Regions from separate parts of the Brevibacillus sp. NRS-1366 genome, predicted to be linked through region 1. Evidence: riboswitches for the same ligand, from Rfam matches in the RefSeq annotation. Region 1 holds a riboswitch; the other holds the start of a gene.
The links. A riboswitch is a leader RNA that binds a small molecule or an ion and turns the genes downstream of it on or off. The one in region 1 is predicted to bind cyclic di-GMP.
Positions count from the first base shown of each region.

Region 2: it holds a riboswitch for cyclic di-GMP, as region 1 does, so the genes downstream of both, ACIFQN_RS03270 (GTP cyclohydrolase II) here and ACIFQN_RS35090 (GNAT family N-acetyltransferase) in region 1, are expected to answer to the same signal.

Region 1 covers NZ_JBITPN010000067.1:1,824-9,325, reverse strand. The annotation lists gene ACIFQN_RS35105 (hypothetical protein) at 1-389, opposite strand, end outside; partial or broken gene ACIFQN_RS35100 (sporulation protein YhbH) at 693-842, shown strand; gene ACIFQN_RS35095 (methyl-accepting chemotaxis protein) at 1,075-2,535, opposite strand; gene ACIFQN_RS35090 (GNAT family N-acetyltransferase) at 2,537-3,088, opposite strand; cyclic di-GMP riboswitch class I at 3,339-3,422, opposite strand; gene ACIFQN_RS35085 (TrmB family transcriptional regulator) at 3,695-4,504, shown strand; gene ACIFQN_RS35080 (AzlC family ABC transporter permease) at 4,588-5,322, shown strand; gene ACIFQN_RS35075 (AzlD domain-containing protein) at 5,313-5,639, shown strand; gene ACIFQN_RS35070 (DNA alkylation repair protein) at 5,713-6,420, shown strand; gene ACIFQN_RS35065 (amino acid ABC transporter substrate-binding protein) at 6,939-7,502, shown strand, end outside.
Region 2 covers NZ_JBITPN010000005.1:35,704-43,205, forward strand. The annotation lists gene ACIFQN_RS03235 (alpha/beta fold hydrolase) at 282-1,136, shown strand; partial or broken gene ACIFQN_RS03240 (MFS transporter) at 1,263-2,430, opposite strand; partial or broken gene ACIFQN_RS03245 (TetR-like C-terminal domain-containing protein) at 2,786-3,074, shown strand; gene ACIFQN_RS03250 (cupin domain-containing protein) at 3,320-3,718, opposite strand; partial or broken gene ACIFQN_RS03255 (aldo/keto reductase) at 3,802-3,915, opposite strand; gene ACIFQN_RS03260 (TetR/AcrR family transcriptional regulator) at 4,133-4,678, shown strand; gene ACIFQN_RS03265 (hypothetical protein) at 5,079-5,405, opposite strand; cyclic di-GMP riboswitch class I at 5,815-5,908, shown strand; gene ACIFQN_RS03270 (GTP cyclohydrolase II) at 6,039-6,788, shown strand; gene ribD (bifunctional diaminohydroxyphosphoribosylaminopyrimidine deaminase/5-amino-6-(5-phosphoribosylamino)uracil reductase RibD) at 6,788-7,502, shown strand, end outside.

The DNA of each region.
Region 1 (7,502 bases):
TTACTTGTGCTCGCTATTTTTTCACTGCCGCATGTATCGTAAACTCTAGTAACTTGCACATATGGGTCTCGGCTTCCTGCTAAAGTATTATTTTTTTCAAATGTTTGGGATTCAGCTGGTTCTACTATAGTAACTTCAAGAGGGACAGCATCTGGGTGAGGTTTTTTGTAACCCATCTCATTAATGAATTTTTCTGGTTCTTGAATTTTTATGATTCTATTTCCATTCTTATCTGTCGTTTCTGTGTGCTTTAAAGTGCGAATATCAAATGATTTACTACAATTTGTTGGCTTATCATTGCTTTTTGCTTCAGCTAATGAACTTTGCCCTGTAAAGAGAAGTGCTGCGGTGAGTAAAATTTTTGATACGTGCCCAACAAACTTTTTCATTTTTCCAATCCTCCCAAAAAAGGTTATTGATCTACAATTTGTATTGTATACCATTTTTTACCTTATTGATATATAAAATTAATTTTTGTAAACATTTTGTAACTATTTTAATCAAACAGGTTTAATAAATCTGTCATATTAGTTTTAATACTAAATTCCTCAATAGAGATGAGTTCGATTTCTTAAATATAATTCGAGTTAGTGAATAATGATCATAAATCACCTATGTGTTTAGAATGCCTGAAGAGTCAGGTATTATGGCTAAGATAATGATAATAATAAGGTATTTGTATTTATCATAAAGAGGTCAATCAGTATAACCGCCATTCCACTCTGATGTCCGCGTATCGGCACATCAAGGAGCCAAAGTTCATTCATTGCGTGATCCGGGAAAAGGGCGAGGTTTACAAGGCGTTGCGCACGTTTTTTGGGAAAAAGGAAGTACAGGTGTAGGGCTAGTTAAATCCATTTGCAGGCAAGTAGCGAGAAAGCAAGCAGTGAGAAGTGCCCCTTTACGCAAAAGAGTGGAGAACCCGATGGGTAGCCGCTCCTTGGCGAAAGGGGCTTTTTGTTCGAGGAAGGACTTAGAATATGTTCAGCGTTTTTACGATGAAAAGTTTGAATCCTCTAGGGAAACATCTAAAAGAAAACCGCCCCTATCGAGAGGCGGTTCGTCGTTATTTACTTAATGCAGACTTCTAAGCTGATGCTCGATTTTTTCGAATCCGCCAGAGACCTTGACGACCTCTTCCTTCTGCTCGGAAACCAGCACCAGGACTTCTTCCAGTCCTTCTTTGTTCTTGTCTGTAATATCCGCATTGATTTCGACCTTCGCGCTTACTTCCTGGATCATACTGTGCACGTTGACGATGAACTCCTGCAAGTTTTTAGTCTTGTCAGCAAAGTCTTTCATATAGCTGTCGACATTGGTGAACATCTCTTGAACCTCGTGGATTCCCTCACTGTTTTTCTCAAAGGAAACTTGGGATTCGGAGATCATGTCGGAGACGCGTTTCATTTTTGCGCGAATGTTCATCAAGAGAGTAGCGATAGATTCAGAGGACATTTTGGATGATTCAGCGAGCTTGCGTACTTCATCAGCCACGACTGCGAATCCTCGCCCATGCTCTCCAGCCCTGGACGCTTCAATGGTTGCATTGAGTGCCAGAAGATTCGTCTGCGCCGAAATATCGGAAATCGTTTGAATGATTTTTTCAATCGACGCTGTTTCCTGATACAGCTCTTGAATCAGGCTGTTTGTGCCTTGGATGTCTGTAATGAACCGTTCGAAATCACTGCCAATATTCTCGATGCGTTTTCCGCTTTCATGTGTCGCTTCTTTCGTAGATTCCACATACTCGTGCATGGCGGTTACCGACCGCGTCATGTCTTCTACGCGAACGTTTGTAGAATTCATTTCATCACGCAATTCATTCGTGTTGTCTGTTTGTACAACAAACGATTGAAGTATCTCTTGGAGGGAAGTAACGCTCTCAACCGCGCGGATATTCACTCCATCTGTGAGCCTGTTCAAATTCTCTTGGTACTCTTGGACAGATTGCAGAGAATGATTGATCTGGTCAAGCACGCGTTGCAGCGATTCCTTCGATTCGATGGCCTCCTGCTTTTTCTGTTCGCTTTCTTCCTGCAGTTTGTTGTTGAAAACGGCATGCATCATACTGGTAACGGAAACAAAGCAGAAGGTAAGGAGGTAGTATAGCAAATCAACGGGAGAAGTAGAATGAAATATCGCTTCGCCCTGTGTAAAGAAATAGTAGGACACGATTCCCAGAGTTGCTACAATCGTCATAATATTAATCAGCTTGTCCTGGTATATCCCCATCACAGCAACGAAGAACATCACTGTCATAACATTGGTCATGTAGGGATCGAGTTGTAACACCACGAACATGAAGATGCCAATTACGGCAAAGTTGAAAAACTTCATAAAGGTCGCCATTTTGTCCTTTAGACTCGGGCGATTAGAGATGTAAGTGAAAGGCGCCAAAACGCCGTACAAAATACCGAGAACGGTCAGTACAAAGGGAAGCGGAACACCCACAATGAGGTTTATCATTTGTACGACTGTAATAATGCTCGCAAATACGGTAACAACCCAATTATTTCGTCTTCTTAATAGATCCATATCAACCCACTACCTCGACTTTTATTTGTGAAAACAACGGTGTGTACCATGAATAGTTAGGATGTTCTTTATTTAGATAGACTTCTTCTAGATGGAATAGCGTGGGGATGGCGTCTGCCCCTTTATAAAAGATCATATCTTTGACTTGAGTTGCCTTGATGTGATATCGGTTGTTGATTTTTTGGAAAAAGGTCGGGTCAGCAATACCGACAGCATGTGTGTAGCCATGCTTTTCTGCATAATCAATCATCAGAGAAATACCTCTGTGCCCGAGTTGTCCGCGATATTTTGGAAGAACAGCGAGACTATCTAACTCCATCACTTTCATCTCTTTCTTCAAGACATCCTGGAACAACGAACGAATAAACGGATTCGATTTCGAATGAGGCGTGAACTCATACGTCCCACCAAATTCTCCATCGTCCGCCTTCAAAAGGTACAAATCTGAACCATCTTTTGCATATTCCATGTCGAATCCCATGGAATCCCAGACCGTTTTTTTGATCTGATGAAATAATGCTAAAGACTCTGCTGAATCAACTTGTTTATACATCTGTTTCCACTCCAATATTGATAGCCGTTCTCATTTCTGCTGAAGTTGAAGCTGCAGAAACGGATGACTTTATATTTGAAACCTCTCGCATCTTTGCTACTCTGTTAAAATAAACGGGGTAAATTGGAAGCTGCCGAAGAAAGCATAGCATTCTCCTTTCCACTTTTAACTAAGGGAAATAAAAAAAGTTATTCCACAAAATGGAACAACCACCCGATCTCACCAACATCTAAAATTAGGCACTATGATGTATGGTAACCCGGCGATCATGGTCAAAGACTGTAGACCCGTGGTTTTGCGTCCCCACCTTTCGATGGATTTGCCCTTTTCATTTCGATGAAGAAAATTGTAAACGAATGTCGAAATATGAAAAATAGTATCCAAAATATAGAGTCTTGTCAAGTTTTGGTAGGTAATCTTGACCAACTCTTCATAAATCTGAGTAATCGACCAAGCCCTTCTTATCCATTAGAACAGAGCCTCTAGAACTAGAATCCGAGGCTCACATTGTGTATTTTTCTTTTTCCCTCCCCGCCTACAGCTTGATTGACAAATCATCCCCCCTGAATTTATAGTGGGTATAACAATAACCACTAAGAGGTCCGTATGGAAGATATTTATAAAGAACTGCAAAAGCTGGGCTTTTCCCAGTACGAATGCAAAGCGTACATCAGTCTCCTGAAGAACTCCCCAATCACTGGCTATGAAATCAGCAAACGCTCCGGTGTCCCACGCTCGATGATCTACGAAGTAATCGGGAAGCTGCTCGATAAAGGGGCAGTTCATACGGTACCTACGGAGCCCGTGACCTATGCGCCTTTGCCAGCGAAAGACTTGATCGGAAGACTGCGAAACAATTTCGAACAGTCGTTTGATTATTTGGAAAGAAAGCTCTCCGCGCTGGAAAGTGAACAAGAGGTAGATGTCATTCGGCGCATCAGCAGTGATGAGCATGTATTAATGGAAATAACGGAGATGATCGATCAGGCGAAAGAGGAAATTTGGTTGTCTATTTGGGAGCCGCAAGTAGCGTTTATCCAGGAACGGATAGATCGACGCGTCAAAGAAGGTATACCTGTCTTTTCCGTTCTATTTGGAAAAGTCGAGACACAAGTGGGGATAACATACCATCACGACTATATGTCTCCTGAAGTAGCCGAGGAACGGATGGGCGGTCATTTGACGATTGTAGCTCGGGACAAGGAAGAAGTATTGATCGCAAACTTCGGGCCGAACATGGCGGCGTGGGCAGTAAAAACGCAAGACCCTGCTCTGGTTCTGGTAGCTATCGAATATATTCGCCATGACATCATGTTCGCAGAAGTAACCAAGGTGCTTGGCCCAGAAAAGGTAGAAGCACTCTGGAGAAAGAAGCCTGATCTTTATCATGTTGTGACAGGCAAACGGTTCAGTTAATTGGGCCGTATTTTCTTCCGGTTTTTCATAGTCGTTATGTTTCTAACATCTAGTGAGTATAAGAGGAGAAGAGGGGTAGCAGGGTGAGTCAGGAAGAGCTTCAGTTGAAATCATTTTCGACCTCCAATGAGGAAGGCAGTTTTATCCAGGGCGTAAAAGACTGTATTCCGACCTTACTCGGGTATTTGAGTATTGGATTTGCTGCGGGTGTTTTGGAAAAGACGGCAGGACTTTCCATCATGGAGATTACGCTCCTCAGTGTTCTTTTGTATGCAGGCTCCGCGCAGTTCATTGCGGCCGGGATGATCGCTGCAGGGAGTTCAGCTACGGCGATTATGATCACCATCTTCTTTGTGAATTTGCGTCATATTTTACTTAGCGCCGCGCTTTCTCCGTATTTTCGTCATCTATCGGTATTCAAAAATATGCTCGTGGGCTCTCTTTTGACGGATGAAACGTTTGGGGTCGCCATTAATGAAGCTGCGAAAAAGAAACACATCCACGAAAAATGGATGCATGGCTTAAATCTGACGGCGTATCTCAATTGGATTATCGCAAATATTGCAGGTGCCTACTTCGGGCAATGGATTGCAAACCCGGAACGGTTCGGTCTGGACTTTGCTTTGCCAGCGATGTTTATTGGGCTATTGGTACTGGCGATCGTCAGTCGTAAAAGAATCAAGCTGGATGTTGTGGTAGCGATCTGTGCAGTCATTATTGCTGTCGGTGTGACGATTGTGTATCCTGGCAATTTGGGTGTCATTGTAGCTACAGTAGTCGCTTCTACGATTGGGATGGTGATTGATAAATGGAAGTGAGATGGGACATCTTTTTGATCATTTTAGGGTCTGCCCTGGTGACATTCCTGCCTCGGGTATTGCCGCTCATGGTACTCAGTCGAATGGAACTGCCCGATTGGGGAATCCGCTGGCTTAACTATGTTCCTATTTCTGTGATGGCTGCATTGGTTGGACAAGAGCTGCTCTTGCATGATGGACAGCTTGCCCCTCTTTTTACCAATCTGGAACTGATGGCAGCCATTCCTACCTTCCTTGTTGCCATCATGACCAGAAGCTTGCTCGGCACCGTGGTAGCAGGGATGATTTCCATTATGATTTTACGATATTTCCTGTAAGCGGGAATAAGGTGGAAACATTCCTCTATATGCTTAAGATAGGAAGATAGAGTGAGAGCAGGAAGGTGACGAAATGACAGTAGAGGAAGTCATGCAAAAGCTCGAAGCGATGGGGACGGAGCAAACGAAAAAGACTTTTCTTCGTCACGGAGCCAAGGAACCTTTTTTTGGAGTAAAAATCGGCGATATGAAAAAGCTGGTGAAAGAAGTGAAGCGTGATCAAAGTCTCGCGCTCGCATTATATGACACGGGTAACCATGACGCTATGTATTTGGCCGGCCTCGCTGTCGACCCCAAAAGCATGTCAAAAGAGCGGTTGCGCAGTTGGGCTCAGCAAGCATACTGGTACGCGCTTGCCGAGTACACGGTAGCAAACGTAGCGGCGGAAAGCGATTTTGCCATGGAGCTGGCGAGAGAATGGCTGGAAGCAAAAGAAGAGATGATCGCTGTGTGTGGCTGGAATACCTATTCCAATTATGTATCTATTACCGCTGATGAAAAGCTTGATCTAGACGAAATCAAGCGCCTGCTCCAGCGCGTAAAAGAAACGATTCATGAGGAAAGAAACCGTGTGCGTTATGTGATGAATCAATTTGTGATCTCCATAGGCGCATACGTCCCAGCTCTACACGCCGAGGCCCTCGAAGTCGCAAACGCGATCGGCAAAGTCCACGTCGATGTCGGCCAAACCGCCTGCAAAGTCCCGTTGGCGACGGATTACATCCGAAAAATAGAAGAACGAGGCAAAATCGGCCAAAAGAGAAAAACATGTATGTGCTAAAACCTTGATGTAGAAAACGTGGGAGTTCATTCCTACGTTTTTTTCGTTCTAAAAGAGCACATCCCAGGATAAGCTTTCAAAACGCTATTATTTACCCAAAAAAGAAATCTTCAAAAACTCACAGCTAGTGAGAGGAAAACGGAGAAATAAGCGAAAGGTCTTTGGGACCCCTACCAAGGCGGAATGGAAAAAACGAAACACGCTCGTAAGCGTCCACCTCTGAGAAGCCTTCTAGAATCCTCTACTTTGGACGCGGTTTCGTTTTTGGAATGGAGCCGACAGGGATGACCCAGAAAAGGGGCCCAAGAACCTGGAGCGTTTTCTCCGTTTTCCTCTCCTCCACTACAGCCCCAGTCAAACGAGTCCTTTTCCCCACCAACTGTTTGGAATTTATTGCAGAGTCACTTTTTTTAGGAGATTATCGACTCTTTTCTCATGATGTGCTATCATGATAACTTGTTAACGTATTACCACTTTATCAGACTAAAAAGATAGAATAATGATCTAGGGGGATTAAAATGAAAAAATTTGCACTGATGTCTTTGCTCATGGGAGCTATGCTTTCGTTGGTTGTAGGGTGTTCCAGCTCGAATACGGGTGCTTCTGGCAACAAACTCGTTGTGGGCATCGACGATAAGTTCGCGCCAATGGGTTTTCGTGATGAGAAAAACGAGCTGGTTGGCTTCGATATTGATTATGCACGGGCTGCTGGCGAAAAAATGGGGAAAGAAATAGTCTTTCAACCAATCGACTGGAGCTCCAAAGAATCTGAACTGAACAGCGGTCGTATCGACCTGATCTGGAATGGATATACAATTACAGACGAGCGTAAAGAAAAGGTTTTGTTCACCAAGCCTTATTTGAAAAATGCGCAAGTCGTTGTGACATTAGCCAAGTCCGACATGAGCAAAATGGCTGATTTGGCGGGCAAAGTTGTCGGTCTGCAAAAGCTTTCTTCTGCAGCCGACGCACTGGATGCCAACGAGATCAAAAACCAGGTCAAAACCATTACTGAGTTTCCCGATAACGTCCTAGCCCTCAGTGATTTGAAAATCGGACGCATCGACGCTGTCGTCATTGAC
Region 2 (7,502 bases), on a different contig from region 1:
ATATGGTATCGCTACATCCAATCGTTAATAATAACACCGTAAGTTGTGTCTTTCAATAAACCGTTCATCGTTTGTTGGCTCTATGGTATAATCAAAAGACGAGGGGAATCCCTCAATCAACCATTTACAGGAGAGGTTTGCCATGATTATCAAGTTCATTCGTTTGCGCTAATAAAAGGAACATTTCATTTTTACTCACTCATTTTTGAAACGAAACGTGTGGGTTTATTTGAATGTGCCTTTTTGCATGCCAACAAATCGAATGAAATGAGGAGATCATGATGAGAGAACAAATCCACAAAATAAATGGGATTGATATTTGCACGGAGTCTTTTGGGAATCCAGCTCACCCAGCGGTATTGCTAATTATGGGAGCGATGTGCTCGATGGTTTATTGGGATGATGAGTTTTGCCAGCGTTTGGCCGACACAGGCAGATTCGTGATTCGCTTTGATAACCGAGATGTAGGTCGCTCTGTAACGTATGAACCCGGGACTTCTCATTACACCGTAACCGATATGGCTGATGATGCTGTCGGTGTCCTCGATGCATACGGTATCGAGGTGGCCCACCTCGTTGGCATGTCATTAGGTGGGATGATTGCTCAGGTGGCAGCCATCAAGCATCCGCAAAGAGTGCTGACCATGACATTAATTGCTTCAGGTTTTTTTGGTTCCGATGACAACACGCGGAATTTGCCTTCGATGGATGAAAAGATTCTCGCCTATCATGCGAACGGAGGAGCACTGGATTGGTCTGATGACGAAGCTGTTGCGAACTACCTGGTAGCAGGCTCACGTTTGCTTTGCGGTTCCAAACATAGCTTTGATGAAAAGCGTGTTTATAAACAGGTCACAACTGAAATCAAGCGTGCAAACCATTTACTCAGCATGTTTAATCACGCCCTTTTAAAAGGCGAAGATTTCTACGAAGGCAAGGTAAAAGACATCGATGTACCGACGCTCGTCATTCATGGTACAGAAGATACCGTACTTCCTTATGCGCACGGTCTAGCACTTGCTGAAGAGATCCCTCAGGCATCGCTCATGACCCTTGAGGGGACGGGGCATGAAGTCCACAGCGACGATTGGGATCGGATCATTCAAGGTATTTTTACTCATACTTCTGTCTCGTAGAAAGCCTAGGTATTGCCTTAAAGATTGAGCAAGTAAACCAAGAAGGGTTACGTCATCGGCACGCCGATCGTAACCCTTCTTTTCTTGTGCTGCTTTTCAGGCGCGATTGTCATAGTGACAAATAAGTCACGAGTATCGTTTCAAAGGGTGATAGATGGATTTCCTTAGAAAAATGGATACACAACTTAATATCAAAAATAGAAATCCTCCAAATACAACGTAATGTATACCAATTCCTGATATAAATAATCCGCATACAGTGGCACCAATTGTTGTTCCTAAGTTTGCGGAGGTTAAAAATAATCCATTTGCAAACTCAGGAGCCTCTGGAGCTGCGGACGTAATCCAGTATTGGTTGATATTTGCTCCCATACCAGCCAAGATTCCCCAGAGTAAAATAATTAAGGACATTGGAACACTGATATGTCCCATCAAGAACAAGATGATGTAAACAGCTCCTAACGGAAAAGGAAAAGTCGATACAGATTTGAAAGCATTTTTAGTAAGCAGCTTCCCTGCGAGGATGTTTCCAATAATATTGGCCGCACCGTATATAAGTAACATGAAGCTAATGGTGTTCCAAGTCATCTTCGTAACGGTTTCAAGATACTCCGTAAGGTAACTATAAACGCCGAAAACGGCTCCATTCATAAAAATGACCCCGGCAACGGATAGCCAGGTAATTGATTTTTTTAGTACGCTTAATTGTGCACCGTAAGATAGTTTTTCACTAACAGGCATTGACGGTACAAAGAGGAGTGTGGTTATGAATACGACAGCATTCACAATAGCGAAGAATAACATTGCCATGCTTAAAGAGGTTTCAGTGGCAATTAAGCTAGTGACAGGCACACCAAGTACCATCCCTGCCGATACGCCAATAAATATTTTGGAAACCGCTTTGGGGGCTTCTTCCTTACTAACCGATGTGGCAGCTACCGTAAAAGCTAATGACACATAAATCGGGTGGAAAATGGCTGGGATCACGAGCGATTAATAATACGGTAAAGTTTGATGTGAATGCGGAGACAACGTTACCCAAAATGAAAACACCGAGTACAAGTAACATGGTCGTCTTACGATTCAGGCTTGAAAACAAAATAGGCATAGTTGGACCAGATATTGCAACAACAAGCGCAAAAAGACTTACGACTAACCCTGCGCTGGATATACTTACATGAAAGTGATCGGCAATTAACGGTAATATACCAATGACACCCATTTCAGTATTTAAAATGCCAAACACACCCGTCGTCAAAAGAAATACAAGCAAGTTATTTCCTTCAACTTTCATAATTTATCCCCTATCTTCTCTTCACTTCTCCACGTACGAACCGCAGACTACTGGTCAAACGGTACCAACAAACCACACGAACATCAAATCAATCATGCTTATTGTTACCAATCGACTCGTTTTCCATCTCTGAAGAATTCCCCGTTAGGTCCTTCAGGTCCAATCGTCGCTAACCCAAAGGATAGATTCAGCAGCTTGCTTAAGAGTTCTTGGAGCAGTTCAGCATTGTTTTTGCATGAGGGGAATTGCTGCTTGACGGATATTTTCTTGATGATTGACATCCATCAGCACAAATGAAACGTCCAATCATTCAAATCCTCCCTTTCTCGGCTATTTATCATGGATTGGGGAAAAGTTTGTACCTTATTTTGAATATTTTGCGGAAAATTATTTATTTTTTCGACCATGTTAGCAAGTAAAGGGACCCCATCATCTTTCAGATCTCGGCTTTTTGCTTCTTTTATTGAAGGATTCAAAGGTGAGATTGACAGAGAAAGCGGCAGGAATACTGAATTAAGTGAAGATGTTCTGCTGCAATATGCTGGGAACGCCTATGTAGGGGTAATTGAGTTGTGGATTCGAATGGGATACCGTATCAAGTTATGGCCAAACAAGTCGGGGTTTTGTTAGGGAGAAGTCTATAGCTCATGTATAACAAGAACGTCCCTGCCCGTGGGGCATTGACCCCGTCCGCTAAACTGTTTACCCCCTACTTGTAGAAACATGTTTGAGGCTGGTTGGGACGAGATCCCGTATAATAAAATGTGAACAACAGCAGTCCCCAAAAGATGAACAGACACCTGCCGAACCGATCCAGTAGTTCACCGACGAATGGGCGAAAAATAACGGCAGCCGTGATTGGGCTACCGTTTCTGTCTGTTATTTTCATTTACTTGAGATTGATATATTCTTCATCGGTTACGGGTTCTAACCAATCTGTTGGCCCTGGTGTAAGTGCTAAGTGTACAAACCAGCTATCTTTCGTTGCCCCATGCCAATGTTTCACATTAGGCGGAATGTTTACCACATCACCTGTTTTGAGTAATTGAGCCGGTTTTCCTTCTTCTTGATACCAACCCTCACCACCAGTAACTAACAACACTTGCCCGGCGTGATGAGAGTGCCAGTTATTGCGAGCACCTGGAGCAAAGGTTACATTCCCGATAGCTGTATTGAGTGGTGTTGGATCGGTAAACACCATTTGTAAGTATGCGTCACCGATAAAGTATTGTTCTACTTTTTGACCCAACGGGAAAATTGTGCTATTGCTTAAGTTTTCGTTCTTCATTTTTTTATCCCTACTTTCTTTTATTTTTATTATTTATTAACCAACTTGAGCTGTTGGACGAATGATCATCTCATTGATGCCTACATTCTTCCTGATGCAAGCGGACTAAATGAAATTACTCCAATGTTTTCCTCTTTACAAAGTGGCAGCATCTCCCTCTCATCTTCACGATATATGAGGTTGTAGTGATTTTCGACCATGTGACCATGAGTTGCATCCTCCTGATTTATAAGTGTCTAGCTCGGACATAATGTTTCCTGTATTTCTGAACAAAATGAACATTGATTGTTTAATCAACTCGCGTTTATAATTCTAAACGGATACAAAATGCTTGCAATAATCAGTTCCTCCCGATGTGTGGATTACTCAACAAACCATCAATAATTGCCGATTATCTAAGAGGGGACTTTAGAAATGACTAAAGTGGATAGAAGGGTACTCAAATCTCAAGCAGCAATCAAGAAAGCAATTCTTGAACTGATGGCTGAAAAAAACTTTGATGACATTACAAACCGGGATATTTCCGACAGGGCAAACGTTAATCGAGGAACAATCTATCTCCACTACATGGATAAATATGACTTGCTTGATAAGATTATCGAAGAACACATAAGCAATCTCCGTGAACTTTGCCATTCTGCATCTGATATGACTTTCAAAGAAGGAAATTATGTTTGGTTTGAATACTTTGCGGACAATCATTTGTTCTTTTCAACAATGCTAAACACGAAAAGTGCAGCTTATTTCCGTAGTCGATTCCTTGATTTAGTCGTTCAAGAGTACAAGGTTGAAGTAGATGTAACCGAAGGAAAAAATCAAGGCTTAAGTGAAGTTGTTATTCTTCAATTTTTTGGGGCAGCGGTCGTGGGGACAGTGGAATGGTGGTTCAGGAATGGAATGCCTGTACCACCTCGTGTCATTGCAGAACAAACAGGGATATTGTTAGATAGGAATTTTTAACGCCCATCCCCACTCATCCTTACAAAATGGAGCAATTGCTTTTCTTCCGACGTTGTTACAATTCTTCGATTTGAACAAAATCCTCATCCATGATTTCGTGATGAGGATTTTGCGTAATCTTGAAAGACAAGGATCAGTCAACACGTTAGAAATAAGTATTAGTCTGACCCTACAATCAAAACAGCAGTAGCCATTGAATACTCCACCGCTTACTTCCATCTTCAAATGTCATCGTCACTTCTACTCAATTCCATTCATCAGATGGTCCTTTCGGATCATCATTAAAACACCAATGCAATAATTTCATTGCTTCCTCTTATACTAACTATTGAAACCATTATCCTCACAGGTCATATGCTTACCACCAAGCTCAAATCGCCCAATCTTTAATTTGACCAAATTAGATTTTCTGGGGCAAATTTTCACCTTTTAACCATTCCCTTGATCCAAGCATATCAGGGACATATTTCTTTGTTAGAATGAGACCGCTCAGCGTATTTCTAATCGTTTCTACATCATCTTGATTACACAAAGATAAACCAGTGGATGATATTTCAATATGCTTACCGTAATGCTTTGTTAACCAGGTCAATAATAAGTTTTTCTCTTCGTCATTTAACATAGTAAACTCGGATACGATTATTTCAATGGATTCTCTCACAATACCTTCTCCTTTAAAAATATCATTCTCCATAGATTTACGTAAAGTTGATTGATACGGTTGCATAATACTGCCCTTTAGTTTAACAAAGGCTGCCGAATTATCACCGGCAGCCCATTTTTGTGTTTGTTCAGCTCTCGATACCCGATAGTTTAATGAGTATTAGTTATATCGCATCCATATTTCATATTTTCGATTTCTCGACAAATAATTTGTTGAAATTGTAGCAGCTCTCAAAAGCTAAAAAATCTCGAGAAAAGCCACTTTTAAGACGTTCAGTATATCTCCAATCGAGCGAAGCCATACATTCCAAAAGTTCTACATACTATATTTTGGTTGCAATTCACGAAATTGTATTTTATATTCATTTTAGTAATCATCTTGATACAAAAGCTATTCTTTCGATTGTTTCTGATTTGTTGTTGCTTTCCCACATTCGACAATGATCGCGGGATTAATTTTATGCAATGACATCGTACGATAATGGCAAACCCACTGAAAAGTGGCGACGCAAAGCTACAGGGGCTAAGGTGGATCGCGCGCATCCGCTATGCCAGCCAGTTACCGAATACGACGGAAGCCTCCGTCTATTCAGACCGGGGCTTTTTGTGTTTTTTAAAATGCGTTTTTTTACCTAATTTCAAGTAGGGAAACAAACCATCGATCGATAAAAATCTTAACAAACAAGGAGTTGTATTAATGAATACGGACCAGGTCAGTAAATTGCTAGCCAATAAATTTACCATTCTTAAACAGTCGGAATGTCCCAACATCGGTCTTGTTGGTCCCGTTCGGCTCCCTGTGCAATTGGAGGATAATGAAGCCGTATTTAAATGGTACACTTGGTTAAATACAGGCAATTCATTTATGGATAAGAATGATGTTCTTGAATCATTATCTCAGGCAGATCTCGCTTCCTATCAACAGTCTTCCGTGCTAGTATATGGTGATTTTGCCAATGAGGAGCATACCTTGATACGGATGCACAGCATTTGCCATACAGGAGACATTTTTGGAAGTAAAAGATGCGATTGCGGCTACCAACTGCGGCACTCCATGCGCATGATAGTTGAAAACGGTAGCGGAGCTCTCTTTTATTTGGCGAATCACGAGGGTCGTGGAATTGGGCTTTTCTCCAAATCGTTAGCTTATCTTTTGCAAGATGAGGGATGCGATACAGTAGAGGCCAATCTTAGTCTTGGCTTCGCAGATGACCAACGATCCTATGAAGAAGCCATACGTGTACTCCAAAGCTTGCGGCAAAAACCAGTCAGCCTTATTACGAACAATCCTAGAAAGCTACAGTCTTTGCGGGAAAAAGGACTTTTAACCGATCATCATATATCCATTTGGGGAGATGTATCCGAGCATAATAAACGGTATTTGGCAACGAAGATCGAAAAATCGGGTCATATTTACGACTCCTTGTTGGAGGCCGCTAAACTATGATGAAGAGTGTTAATCATATGAAATCAGACCAACATTTTATGAGGCTGGCATTGGACTTGGCAGGTACGGCCAGTGGGAAAACAAACCCGAATCCGGTCGTTGGCGCACTGATAGTCAATGACGGACAAGTAGTCGGTGCAGGTGTTCATAGGAAAGCAGGGGAACCTCATGCAGAGGTGCATGCATTCCAGATGGCTGAAGGATATACCGAAGGCGCAACGCTCTATGTGACACTAGAACCAAGCTCTCATTTCGGGAAAACTTCTCCTTGTATAGAATTAGTCATAAACTCGGGGGTCTCAAGAGTTGTCGTGGCCATGCAGGATCCGAATCCGAAGGTGGCCGGACGAAGCATTCAATTGTTGAGAGAGAATGGAATAGAAGTTGAAGTGGGTGTATTGGAGAAGGAAGCCGAAATACTCAATGAACGATTCGTGCACAATATGTCAAAACGACGGCCGTTTATCATTTCCCAGGTAGCAATGACGCTCGACGGGAAAATTGCCGCGTCAACGGGGCATTCAAAATGGGTTACGTGCGATGAAACACAGCTTGTAGTACATAAATTGAGAAACAAAGTCGATGCCATATTGGTAGGAATTAATACAGTTTTGGCTGATGATCCTCTCCTAACGACCAGACTGCCAGAAGAAAGTGGGAAGAATCCCATCCGGGTAATCTTAGACTCGAATTTGAGATTGCCCGAAGATGCCA